Caballeronia sp. TF1N1: one gene and its partner. Each later gene encodes a partner of the first gene's protein in a complex. Links are inferred from orthologs where the notes say so. Each region holds a gene or a part of one and is shown in the gene's direction. Other genes may lie near its edges.

The links.
Region 2: the proteins of LDZ28_RS06765 (region 1) and LDZ28_RS08940 are in contact, whole or in part, in a cryo-EM structure (PDB 9GE8), measured with the Escherichia coli proteins. The link is inferred for Caballeronia sp. TF1N1 from one-to-one orthologs.

Annotation. Positions count from the first base shown.
Region 1 is NZ_CP084626.1:1,462,137-1,467,614, forward strand. The notes cover bases 1,268-4,157. They hold LDZ28_RS06765 (arylesterase), read left to right. Parts: upstream 1,268-2,327; coding sequence 2,328-2,987; downstream 2,988-4,157. Other genes in these bases: pgi (glucose-6-phosphate isomerase), read left to right, coding at 1,268-1,571; LDZ28_RS06760 (ABC transporter ATP-binding protein), read right to left, coding at 1,628-2,329; LDZ28_RS06770 (hypothetical protein), read left to right, coding at 3,114-3,455; LDZ28_RS06775 (SurA N-terminal domain-containing protein), read right to left, coding at 3,550-4,157. Outside these bases: more of pgi, read left to right, coding at 1-1,267; more of LDZ28_RS06775, read right to left, coding at 4,158-5,475. UniProt on the Escherichia coli protein: TesA is a multifunctional esterase that can act as a thioesterase, lysophospholipase and protease.
Region 2 is NZ_CP084626.1:1,926,620-1,931,031, reverse strand. What follows is about bases 1,295-4,412. They hold LDZ28_RS08940 (ABC transporter permease), read left to right. Parts: upstream 1,295-1,667; coding sequence 1,668-4,157; downstream 4,158-4,412. Other genes in these bases: LDZ28_RS08935 (group II truncated hemoglobin), read left to right, coding at 4,179-4,412; LDZ28_RS08945 (DUF4126 domain-containing protein), read left to right, coding at 1,295-1,557. Also shown: quaternary ammonium compound efflux SMR transporter SugE, read left to right, coding at 274-594; more of LDZ28_RS08945, read left to right, coding at 919-1,294.

The DNA of each region.
Region 1 (5,478 bases):
CCATCTCCGGCGAGCGCCTGCGCGACTGGTTCGCGCCGCAAAACGACACCGCGCCCACGCGCGCCGAGCGCTTCACGTTCGACGGCGGCGGTATCAGCATCGACTTCTCCAAGAACCGCATCACCGACGCCACGCTCAAGCTGCTCATCCAGCTCGCCGAAGAGGCGAAGGTGACCGAGCGCCGCGATGCCATGTTCGCGGGCGATATCGTCAATATCACGGAACATCGCGCGGTGCTGCATACGGCGCTGCGCGCGCAAACCGACGACGCGCCATTCGCCGAACAGGTCCGCGCCGAGCGCGCGAAAATGGCCGCGTTCGCCGACAAGGTCCGCGACGGCTCGTGGACCGGCTATACCGGCAAGCGTATCCGCCATGTGGTGAACATCGGCATCGGCGGCTCGGACCTCGGGCCGAAGATGGTCGTGCACGCGCTGCATCATCTGGCATCGAAAGAACTCGACACGCATTTCGTCTCCAATGTCGATGGCGCCGATCTCTGGAACGTGCTCCAGCAAGTCGATGCCGAAGAGACGCTCGCGATCATCGTCTCCAAGACCTTCACGACGCTCGAAACCATGACCAACGCGCACTCCATGCGCGATTGGTTCTTGAAGCAGGGCTGCCCGGAAAGCGAGCTTTCGAAGCACTTCGTCGGCGTCTCGGCGAACCCGGCGGAAGTGGTCAAGTTCGGCATCGCGAAAGAAAACGTCTTCGAGATGTGGGACTGGGTCGGCGGGCGCTATTCGCTGTGGTCGGCGGTGGGCCTGTCCATCGTGATCTCGGTCGGACCGAAGAATTTCGACGCGCTGCTGGAAGGCGCGTACGCGATGGATCAACACTTCCGCGAAGCGCCGCTCGACAAGAATCTGCCCGTGCTGATGGGCATGATCGGCATCTGGTATCGCAACTTTTTCGGCTCGCAGAGCGATCTGATCGCGCCTTATTCGCAGGCGCTGCACTATCTGCCTTCGTATCTTCAGCAATTGGAGATGGAAAGCAACGGCAAGTCGGCGACGCTGGCAGGCGGCATGGTCGATTACCCGACCGCTGCCGTGATCTGGGGCGAGCCCGGCACGAACGGCCAGCACGCGTTTTTCCAGATGCTGCATCAAGGGCCGACCATCATCCCGATCGATTTCATCGCCGTGCTCACGCCTGAGCATCCGCTCGTCGATCACCATGCGAAGCTGCTCGCCAACTGCTTCGCGCAAAGCGAAGCGCTGATGCTCGGCCGCACGCTCGAAGAGGCGAAGAAGGTCGCGGGCCCGGGCAAGGAAGAACTTGCCACGCATTTGAGCTTTCCGGGGAATCGGCCGACCACGACCATCATTCTCGATGCGCTCACGCCCGAGGCGCTCGGCGCGCTTATCGCGCTGTACGAACACAAGGTGCTCGTGCAGGGCGCGGTGTGGGACGTGAACTCGTTCGATCAGTGGGGCGTGGAACTCGGCAAGATTCTCGGCAAGGTGGTCGAGGCGGATATCACCGCCGCGAGCGCCGATCCGAAGAAGCACGATGCCTCGACCTCCGCGTTGATCGAGCGCGCGCGCAAGGCTCTGAAATATTGACGGCTGGTTGCGTCGTTAAAGCCCGCATCGGCCTGCATCGGCCGATGCGGGCTTTTTTATACGCTCAGGCCATTGACGAGCCGCCCTGCTTCGATCGTCACGGTCGCATCGCAACGTTCGGCGAGTTCGACGTCGTGCGTGACGAGCACGAGCGTCGCGCCGTTGCGTTCGTTCATCGCGAACATGAGATCGATGATGGCATAGCCCGTGGCGGCGTCGAGGCTGCCGGTGGGTTCATCGGCGAAGAGCACCGCCGGATGCGTAACAAAGGCGCGCGCCAACGCCACGCGTTGCTGTTCGCCACCGGACAGCAGCTTGGGATAATGCGCCGTGCGTTGCGCGAGACCGACCTGATCGAGCAGCGAGCGCGCGCGTGCGGCAATCTGATCGTGCGGCAACTCCGCGCGCAGTTCGAGCGGCAGCATGACGTTCTCGAGCGCGGTGAGATGCGGCATCAACTGGAACGACTGGAACACGAAACCGACCGCGCCGCTTCTGAGCGCGGCGCGCTGGTCTTCATCGAGCGTGGAAAGCTCCTTGCCCAATAAACGAACCGAGCCCGCACTCGCGCTGTCCAAACCCGCGAGCAGGCCGAGCAGTGTCGACTTGCCCGAGCCCGATGCCCCGACGATCGCCACGCTGCTGCCCTTCGCGATGGACAGATCGATCTGATCGAGTATCGTGAGCTCGCCCGTTGCGTCCTTCACCCGCTTGCTTAAACCCCGAACTTCGATGACCGGCTCGATATTGTTTTGCATGGACACCCTGAAAAAGAACTGGAGCGCGCGTGCTTGCGTCGCCTTGACAATGCTTGCGGCAAGTTCCGCGCTGCATGCACAAGACGCAGCGACGAACAAGCCTGCAATCGTCGTGCTTGGCGACAGCCTTTCCGCCGAATACGGCTTGCCTCGCGATACCGGCTGGGTCAACCTGCTGCGCCAAAGGCTTGCGAAAGAGCGTCTCGATTATAGCGTCGCCAATTCGAGCATCAGCGGCGACACCACGAGCGGCGGACGCGCGCGATTGACCGCCGTGCTCACGCGTATCAAGCCGGCGGTTGTAGTCGTGGAACTCGGCGCGAACGATGCCTTGCGCGGCGTGCCGCTTGCCACCACCGAGACGAATCTGCGTGGAATAGTCGAGGCATCGCAGGCGGCGCATGCGAAGGTTTTACTCATCGGCATGTACGTTCCGCCCAATTACGGCCCCGACTATTCGCAAAAGTTCCACGCCATCTATGAACGCATCGCCAAGGACAAGAATGTGGCGCTCGTCCCTTTCCTGCTTGCCGGGATCGAAAACAAGCCGACGATGTTCCAGTCGGACCAGATTCATCCGACGGTGCAGGCCCAGCCATTGCTATTAGAAAACGTCTGGCCAAGCTTGAAACCCTTGCTGGGCGCAAGTGCGTCGTAACAACGAAGACGCCAGCCGCGACAGCTTTTCCAACAAACGCGGAACACGGCCAAGATTCAGTTATCTGAGACTTTCGCGTAACTCTTATAACCCCGCTCGCAAGAGAGCGCTCTACAAGGAGGTCACGTGAAATACTTCCCTCTGGTCGCATTGACCATCGCGATTTCGGCATGCGCCGCTCAACCGCCCGCAGGCGTGCAGCAAGTCGGCATGAGCGACAAGCCGGTCAAGGCGGTCGCCGAATGCGTCTCGCACGCATGGGCTGACAAGACGCAACAGCAAGTCGTGTCGCAAGATACGCTTGCCAACGATCAGGCCGTCGATGTCTATGTGCCGGGTCAGCAGCCGCCGAATGGCGCAGCCGCCGTGGTGCGTCCGAAGTGGTCGGGTCCGGGCTCGTGGGTGGGTTTCCGCGCATCGGGTGCCGCTGGCAGCCAGGCGACGGGCGACATTCAGGCTTGCCTGTAAGGACACTGTTGCTGGTTACATCGGGCAGCAATGAAAAAGCCCCGCGTCCTTTCGGACACGGGGCTTTTTGGTGCGACTGACGTTTTACTGCTTCTTATTGATTGGCCGCGGGCACTGGCGCCTGACTCAGCTTGACCTTCGAGCGCGCCTTCAACGAGTCGATATACGCTTCCATCTCGGCTTGAGCATAGACCTGCGCGATCTGCTGCTGCGCGCCGGCGAGACGATCCGCGGCCACCGCGTTGGCTTTCTCGATACCGTTGACGCGATAGATCGCATAGCCGTCCGTGCCGAGATCGACGCCGACGTACGCGGGCAACTTCGAGGCATCCGCCTTGAAGATCGCGCTCAACGCGGCAGGCGGCAAGCCCTGCGCGTCGTTGCGCGAGACGATGATCGGTGACGTGAAGCCATCGGTCGACTTCGATTTCTGCAGATCGGCAAGCTTCGTCTGGCCTTCCTTGAGCGCCATCGCAGCTGCGTCTTGCGCGACGACCTTCGTGCGTACCGCGTCCTTCACGGCGTCGAACGCGGGAACGGTCGAAGCCTTGTAGTCGGTCACGCGCGCGGCGATCAGCGTGTTGTTGCCTGCATCGACGGCTTGGGTGTTGTTGTGATCTTTCACCGAGTCCGGCGAGAACACGGCCGCCAGAAACTTCGCATTGTTGAGCGGATTGTCCTGCGGCAATTGCGTGTTGGGCTTCGGACCGACCGTAGCGGTCTGAACCGTGAGCTTGTATTTGTCGGCCGCGGGCTGCAGCGACTTCGCCTGTTCGTAGACGGTGTCGGTGAAGCCTTGCGCTGCTTCTGCAAAGCCCTTGCTGCCCTGTTGCGCGGCGTAGTCCTTCGCGAGCGCTTCCTTCACTTCGTCGAACGACTGCGTAACCGACGGCTTGACGTCCGTTGCCTGAATGATGTGGTAACCGAAGTCCGACTCGACGATATCGCTCACTTCGCCCTTTTTCAGGTTGAACGCGGCGTCGTCGAAAGCCTTGCCGCCCGCGATCTGACCGCGCGCGAAGTAACCGAGGTCACCGCCCTTCGACGCCGAGCCCGGATCTTCCGAATTCTTCTCCGCTACTTGCGCGAACTGATCGGGATGCGCCTTTACTTGCGCGAGCAGTTGTTCGGCCTTCTGCTTCGCCTTCGCCTTGTCGGCCGCGCTGGCGTCCTTCGGCGCGTTCACGAGGATGTGACTCGCGCGCACCTGACCTTCCGTGCGGTAGCGCTGGATGTTGTCGTCGTAGAACTTCTTGAGATCGGCGTCGCTCGGCTTCGATGCCGCCGCGAGCGTGGACGGCGACAGCACGAGGTACTGAATGGTCGCGGTCTCGGGCGTCGCGAAGTCATTGCGATGCGCGTCGTAGTACGAATGCAGTTGCGCGTCGGTGGGTTGAACTTTCGCGGCGTAATCCGCCGCGCGCAGCGACATGCCCTGCACCGCGCGACGCTGCTCGGACAATTCGGTCAGGCTCTGCGCGAGCGACTTCGAGGTGAACGAAGACTCCTGAATGCTTGCCGGGATCTGCTGATTTGCGATTGTGTAGCGCATGCGCTCGTCGTACTGCGCGGGCGTCATGCCCTGCATGGCGAGCATTTCCTTGTAACGCTCGATGTCGACGGAGCCATCGGGCTTGCGCAGCGACGCGACGATCGGATCGGACAGCAGCGCGCGACGCACGGCGTCGTCGGATGCGGTCAGATGCAGGCGTTGCGTCTCGTCCGACAGCGCGCGCTGTTGCACGAGACTGTCGACCATGGCGGCGCGCGCTTCGGGCGTGTCGAACATGCGGGCGTCGAACTGAGCGCCAAGCATGGAGCGCGCGCGATCCACCTGCTGGCGGAAGGCGTTATCGAATTCGGGGCGCGTGATCTTGTGACCGTTCACGCTGGCGACGTAAGCGCTTTCGTCGAAAAAGTTGCTGAAACCCTGAATCCCGACAATGCCGAGACCCGGCACGATGATCAGGATCAGCAGGGCCATCATCAGGCGCTGGTGATTACGGAAGAAGTCGAGCATGCG
Region 2 (4,412 bases), 460 kb from region 1 along the record:
GACGACCCAGGCGAACTGGAAACGTGAAAGCAGGACCGAATCGACATCCATGAGCGCTCCTTTTATGTTTCTGTAAAAGGCGGGGCGAAGGGTGCACGGTCGCACACTGGTGGCGCGCGCTCCATTAATACACGGTTTTCCATCGCTCGGCACGAGGAGCGAAAAGCCTTGCTGCACCAAATCGGTATAATTACGGTCTGCTTTCGCCGCGTGGACGACCGCGCGCGCTTCTTGTTACCGGGGACGGCCCCGTTCCTTCGAGGAAGTCACCTCATGTCCTGGATTCTTCTTTTTATCGCCGGTTTGCTCGAAGTGGCATGGGCCGCCGGGCTCAAGTCATCGGAAGGCTTTACGCGGCTTTGGCCGTCGTTGTTCACGCTGGTGACGGCCATCGGCAGCTTCGTCTTGCTTGCCATGGCCATGCGCCAGGTGCCGCTCGGCACCGCTTACGCTGTTTGGACGGGAATCGGCGCGGTCGGCGCGTTTATTTTCGGCATCGTATTTCTGGGCGAGGCGTTGACGGCGGCGCGTATCGGCAGCGCGGCGCTGATCGTCGCGGGGCTCATCGGACTCAAGCTCTCGTCCGGGCATTGACGCGCTGTTGCGCCGGCGCGACCGCAATGGTCGCCCGTGCGAGCGGCAGCGCACTTCGGGCGGCATTCGCCGGATGTCTTGCTGCACCGCTTCCTTTTGCATGGATATAATGGTCTGAAGGCATTTCCGATTTTCAGCAATCTCCGATTGCAGATAACATCACTCGGCGAGCCGCACCGTTTTATCTTTCCGCCTGCGTCACGAGGCTTTTTTCGATATCCTCGTTGATATGGGCGGCTTCTTCCGGCATCCGGGCCGGAAAGAAGCGACGTTCAGACCGGCGGACACGGTTGGCCGGGTTGCTGGCGCACCAAGGAGGCGGCAATGCTTGAGTCACTTTCGCTCGCTGCGGGCCTGTCATGGGCGAGCGGGTTGCGCCTGTATCTCACGGTCTTCATCGCGGGTCTGTTTGAACGCATCGGTCTCATCCATCTTCCTGATTCGCTCGCGGTGCTCGGTTCGCCGTGGGTGATCGGCGTGGCGGCGGTGCTCGCCGTCGTCGAATTTCTCGCCGACAAGATTCCCGCGCTCGATTCGCTGTGGGACGCCATTCACACGTTCATCCGCATTCCGGCGGGCGCCGTGCTTGCCGCCGGCACGCTCGGTCATGCCGATCCGGCCATGCTCACCATCGCGGCGCTGGCGGGCGGAACGCTTGCCGGCGCCTCGCATTTCGCCAAGGCGGGCACGCGCGCGCTGATCAATCTCTCGCCCGAACCGGTGTCGAACTGGGCGGCATCCGCGACGGAAGATATCGGCGTGCTGCTCGGCATCACGCTCGCGCTCTTCGTGCCGGTGCTGTTCCTCGTCATGCTGATTGCGTTCCTGGTCATCGCCGGTTGGGCGCTGCCGCGCCTCGTGCGCGGCGTGCACGGCGGCATATCGCGCATGGCCAAGCACATGCTGCCCGGCAGCGGCGCGCCGCAAACGTCGATCACGAGCCTGCGGAGCAAGCACGATTGAGCACCGCGGCGCGCAACGACTCCACTCCCTCCAAGGCCGCGCTCAAAGCCGACCGCACGCATCCTCCTGTCCGGCTCGATTTTCTGCAGACCGCGCGTCAGGCGTGGCGCATGACCGCGCGCGACTGGCGCGCGGGCGAGCTCACCATGCTGCTGCTCGCGCTGGTGCTGGCGGTGGCGGCGCTGTCGAGCGTCGGTTTTCTCTCCGACCGCATGCGTCAAGGGCTCGTGCGCGACGGCCGTCAGATGATCGCGGCGGACTTCGTCGTGCGCTCGGATCATCCCGTCGATGCGATGTTCACCGACCAAGCCAGGTCGCTCGGCCTCGAAACCGCCGGGACCACGATCTTCCCGAGCATGATCAGCTCGACCGCGGCGCAGCCCGCCTCGCGGCTCGCGGCGATCAAGGGCGTGACGCAAGGTTATCCGCTGCGTGGCGCGCTGCGTATCGCGTCGGCGCCCGGCAAGCCCGACGCGCCCGTCAACGGCATTCCCGCGCCCGGCACCGTCTGGGTCGATGCGTCCCTGCTCGATGCGCTGAAAACGCAGCCCGGCGGCACGGTGAAGGTCGGCACGCGCACGTTCAAGGTCGCGGGCATCATCACGCGCGAGATGGATCGCGGCTTTTCCTTCGTCAACTTCTCGCCGCGCCTCATGATGCGCGCCGATGAAATCGCCGCCACGGGATTGCTCGGCTACGGCAGCCGCGTGACTTACCGCTTGCTGGTCGCGGGACCGGATGCGCAGATCGAGCGCTTCGCGCAATTCGCCCGCGATAAGACCGACGGCGGCAAATTGCGCGGCGTCGGACTCGAATCGCTGTCGGACGGGCAGCCGCAAGTGCGGCAGACCATCGATCGCGCGAGCCACTTTCTCACGCTCGTTTCGCTGCTGACGGCGATGCTCGCGGCGGTAGCCATCGCCATGGCCGCGCATCGTTTTGCGCGGCGGCATCTCGACGGCTGCGCCACCATGCGTTGTCTGGGCGTCAGTCAGCGCACGCTGCGCGCGTTGTTTCTGAACGAATTCCTGGCGATCGGCGTGATCGGCAGCGCGCTTGGCGTCGTGCTCGGTTTCGGCGGCCATCTCGTGCTGCTGAACTGGCTGGGCTCGCTCGTCGATGTCGATTTGCCGCAGCCCTCCGTCTGGCCCGCGCTGCAAGGCATCGCGATGGGCCTCGTGCTGCTGCTCGGCTTCGCCCTGCCGCCGCTTTTGCCGCTCACGCGCGTGCCGCCTGTGCATGTGATCCGCCGTGAACTCGGCGATGCAAAGCGCGTCGCTTATGCGGCCTACGGCGTCGGCGTCGTGCTGTTCGCGGCGTTGCTCATCGTCGCGGCGGGCGAGTTAAAGCTCGGCGGCATCGTCGCGGGCGGATTCGCGGCCGGCCTCCTGATCTTCGGCGTGATCGCGCGCGCGGCGTTGTGGGCGGCGGCGCGCTTCGTGCGGCGGGAAAAGAGCCGCGCGGGCGTGGGCTGGCGTTATGCGCTGGCGTCGCTCGAACGGCGCAGCGGCGCGAGCGCGTTGCAGATCACGGCGCTTGGCATCGGCCTCATGTGTTTGTTGCTGATAGCGATGACGCGCGACGACCTTATCAAGGGCTGGCGCGCCGCCACGCCGCCGGATGCGCCCAACGAGTTTCTCATCGACATCCAGCCGGATCAGCGCGAAGGCGTGCTCGCGTATCTGCATGGGCATGGCCAACCCGATGCCGCGCTCTCGCCGATGGTGCGCGCGCGTCTCGTCGCCATCAATGGCAAGGCGGTAAATCCGGACAGCTACGACAAGCCGGATGCAAAACGGCTCGTCGATCGCGAATTCAATCTTTCTTACACCACTGAATTGCCGGGCGATAACCGCGTGACGCAGGGCACGTGGTTCGGCAAGAACGCGCAGCCGGCGGTGTCGATAGAAGAGGGCATCGCGAAAACTATTCGCGTGAAGATGGGCGACACGCTGCGTTTCGATGTCGCCGGCATGCCGGTCGAGGCGCCGGTGACGAGCGTGCGCAAGGTCGACTGGAATTCGTTCAAGGTCAACTTTTTCGTGCTGATGCCGCCCGAGACGCTGGCCGACCTTCCCGCGACGTTCATCACGAGTTTTCATCTGCCGCCGGAACAGGCGCGCACCATCGACGGCCTCGTCGCCGCCTATCCGAACGTGACCGCCATCGATACCGCGCCGATCCTCGCGCAGATTCAGCGCACGCTCGACCAGGTGATCGGCGCGGTGCAGTTCCTGTTCATCTTCACGCTCGCGGCCGGCGTGCTGGTGCTTTATGCGGCGCTTGCCGGCACGCGCGACGAACGCATGCGCGAGTCGGCGCTATTGCGGGCTTTGGGCGCATCGCATCGGCAGATTCGTTCGGTGCAGGTCGCTGAGTTCGTCGCGGTCGGCGCGTTGTCCGGCCTGATGGCGGCGCTCGGTGCGCAGGGCATCGGTTACGTGCTTGCATCGCGCGTGTTCGAGTTTCATATCGAGTTCAACCCGTGGCTCGTGCCGGTTGGCATCGTCGCGGGCGTTGCTTGCGCGGCGCTCGGCGGCTGGATGAGCCTGCGGCGCGTGCTGGCGCGTCCGGCCTTGCAATCGCTGCGCGACGCCTGAGTTTTCTGTTGTCCAAAAGCAATGAGCGAAGTCAATTCCCAACCTTCCGACGATGAAGTCCAAAAGCCCACGCCGTTCGAACTGATCGGCGGCGAGGAACGTCTGCGCGCGATGGTCGATCGCTTTTACGATCTGATGGACCTCGAACCCGAATTCGCGGGCTTGCGCGCGCTGCATCCGCCGACACTCGACAACTCCCGCGACAAGACCTTCTGGTTTCTGTGCGGCTGGATGGGCGGACCGGATCACTACATC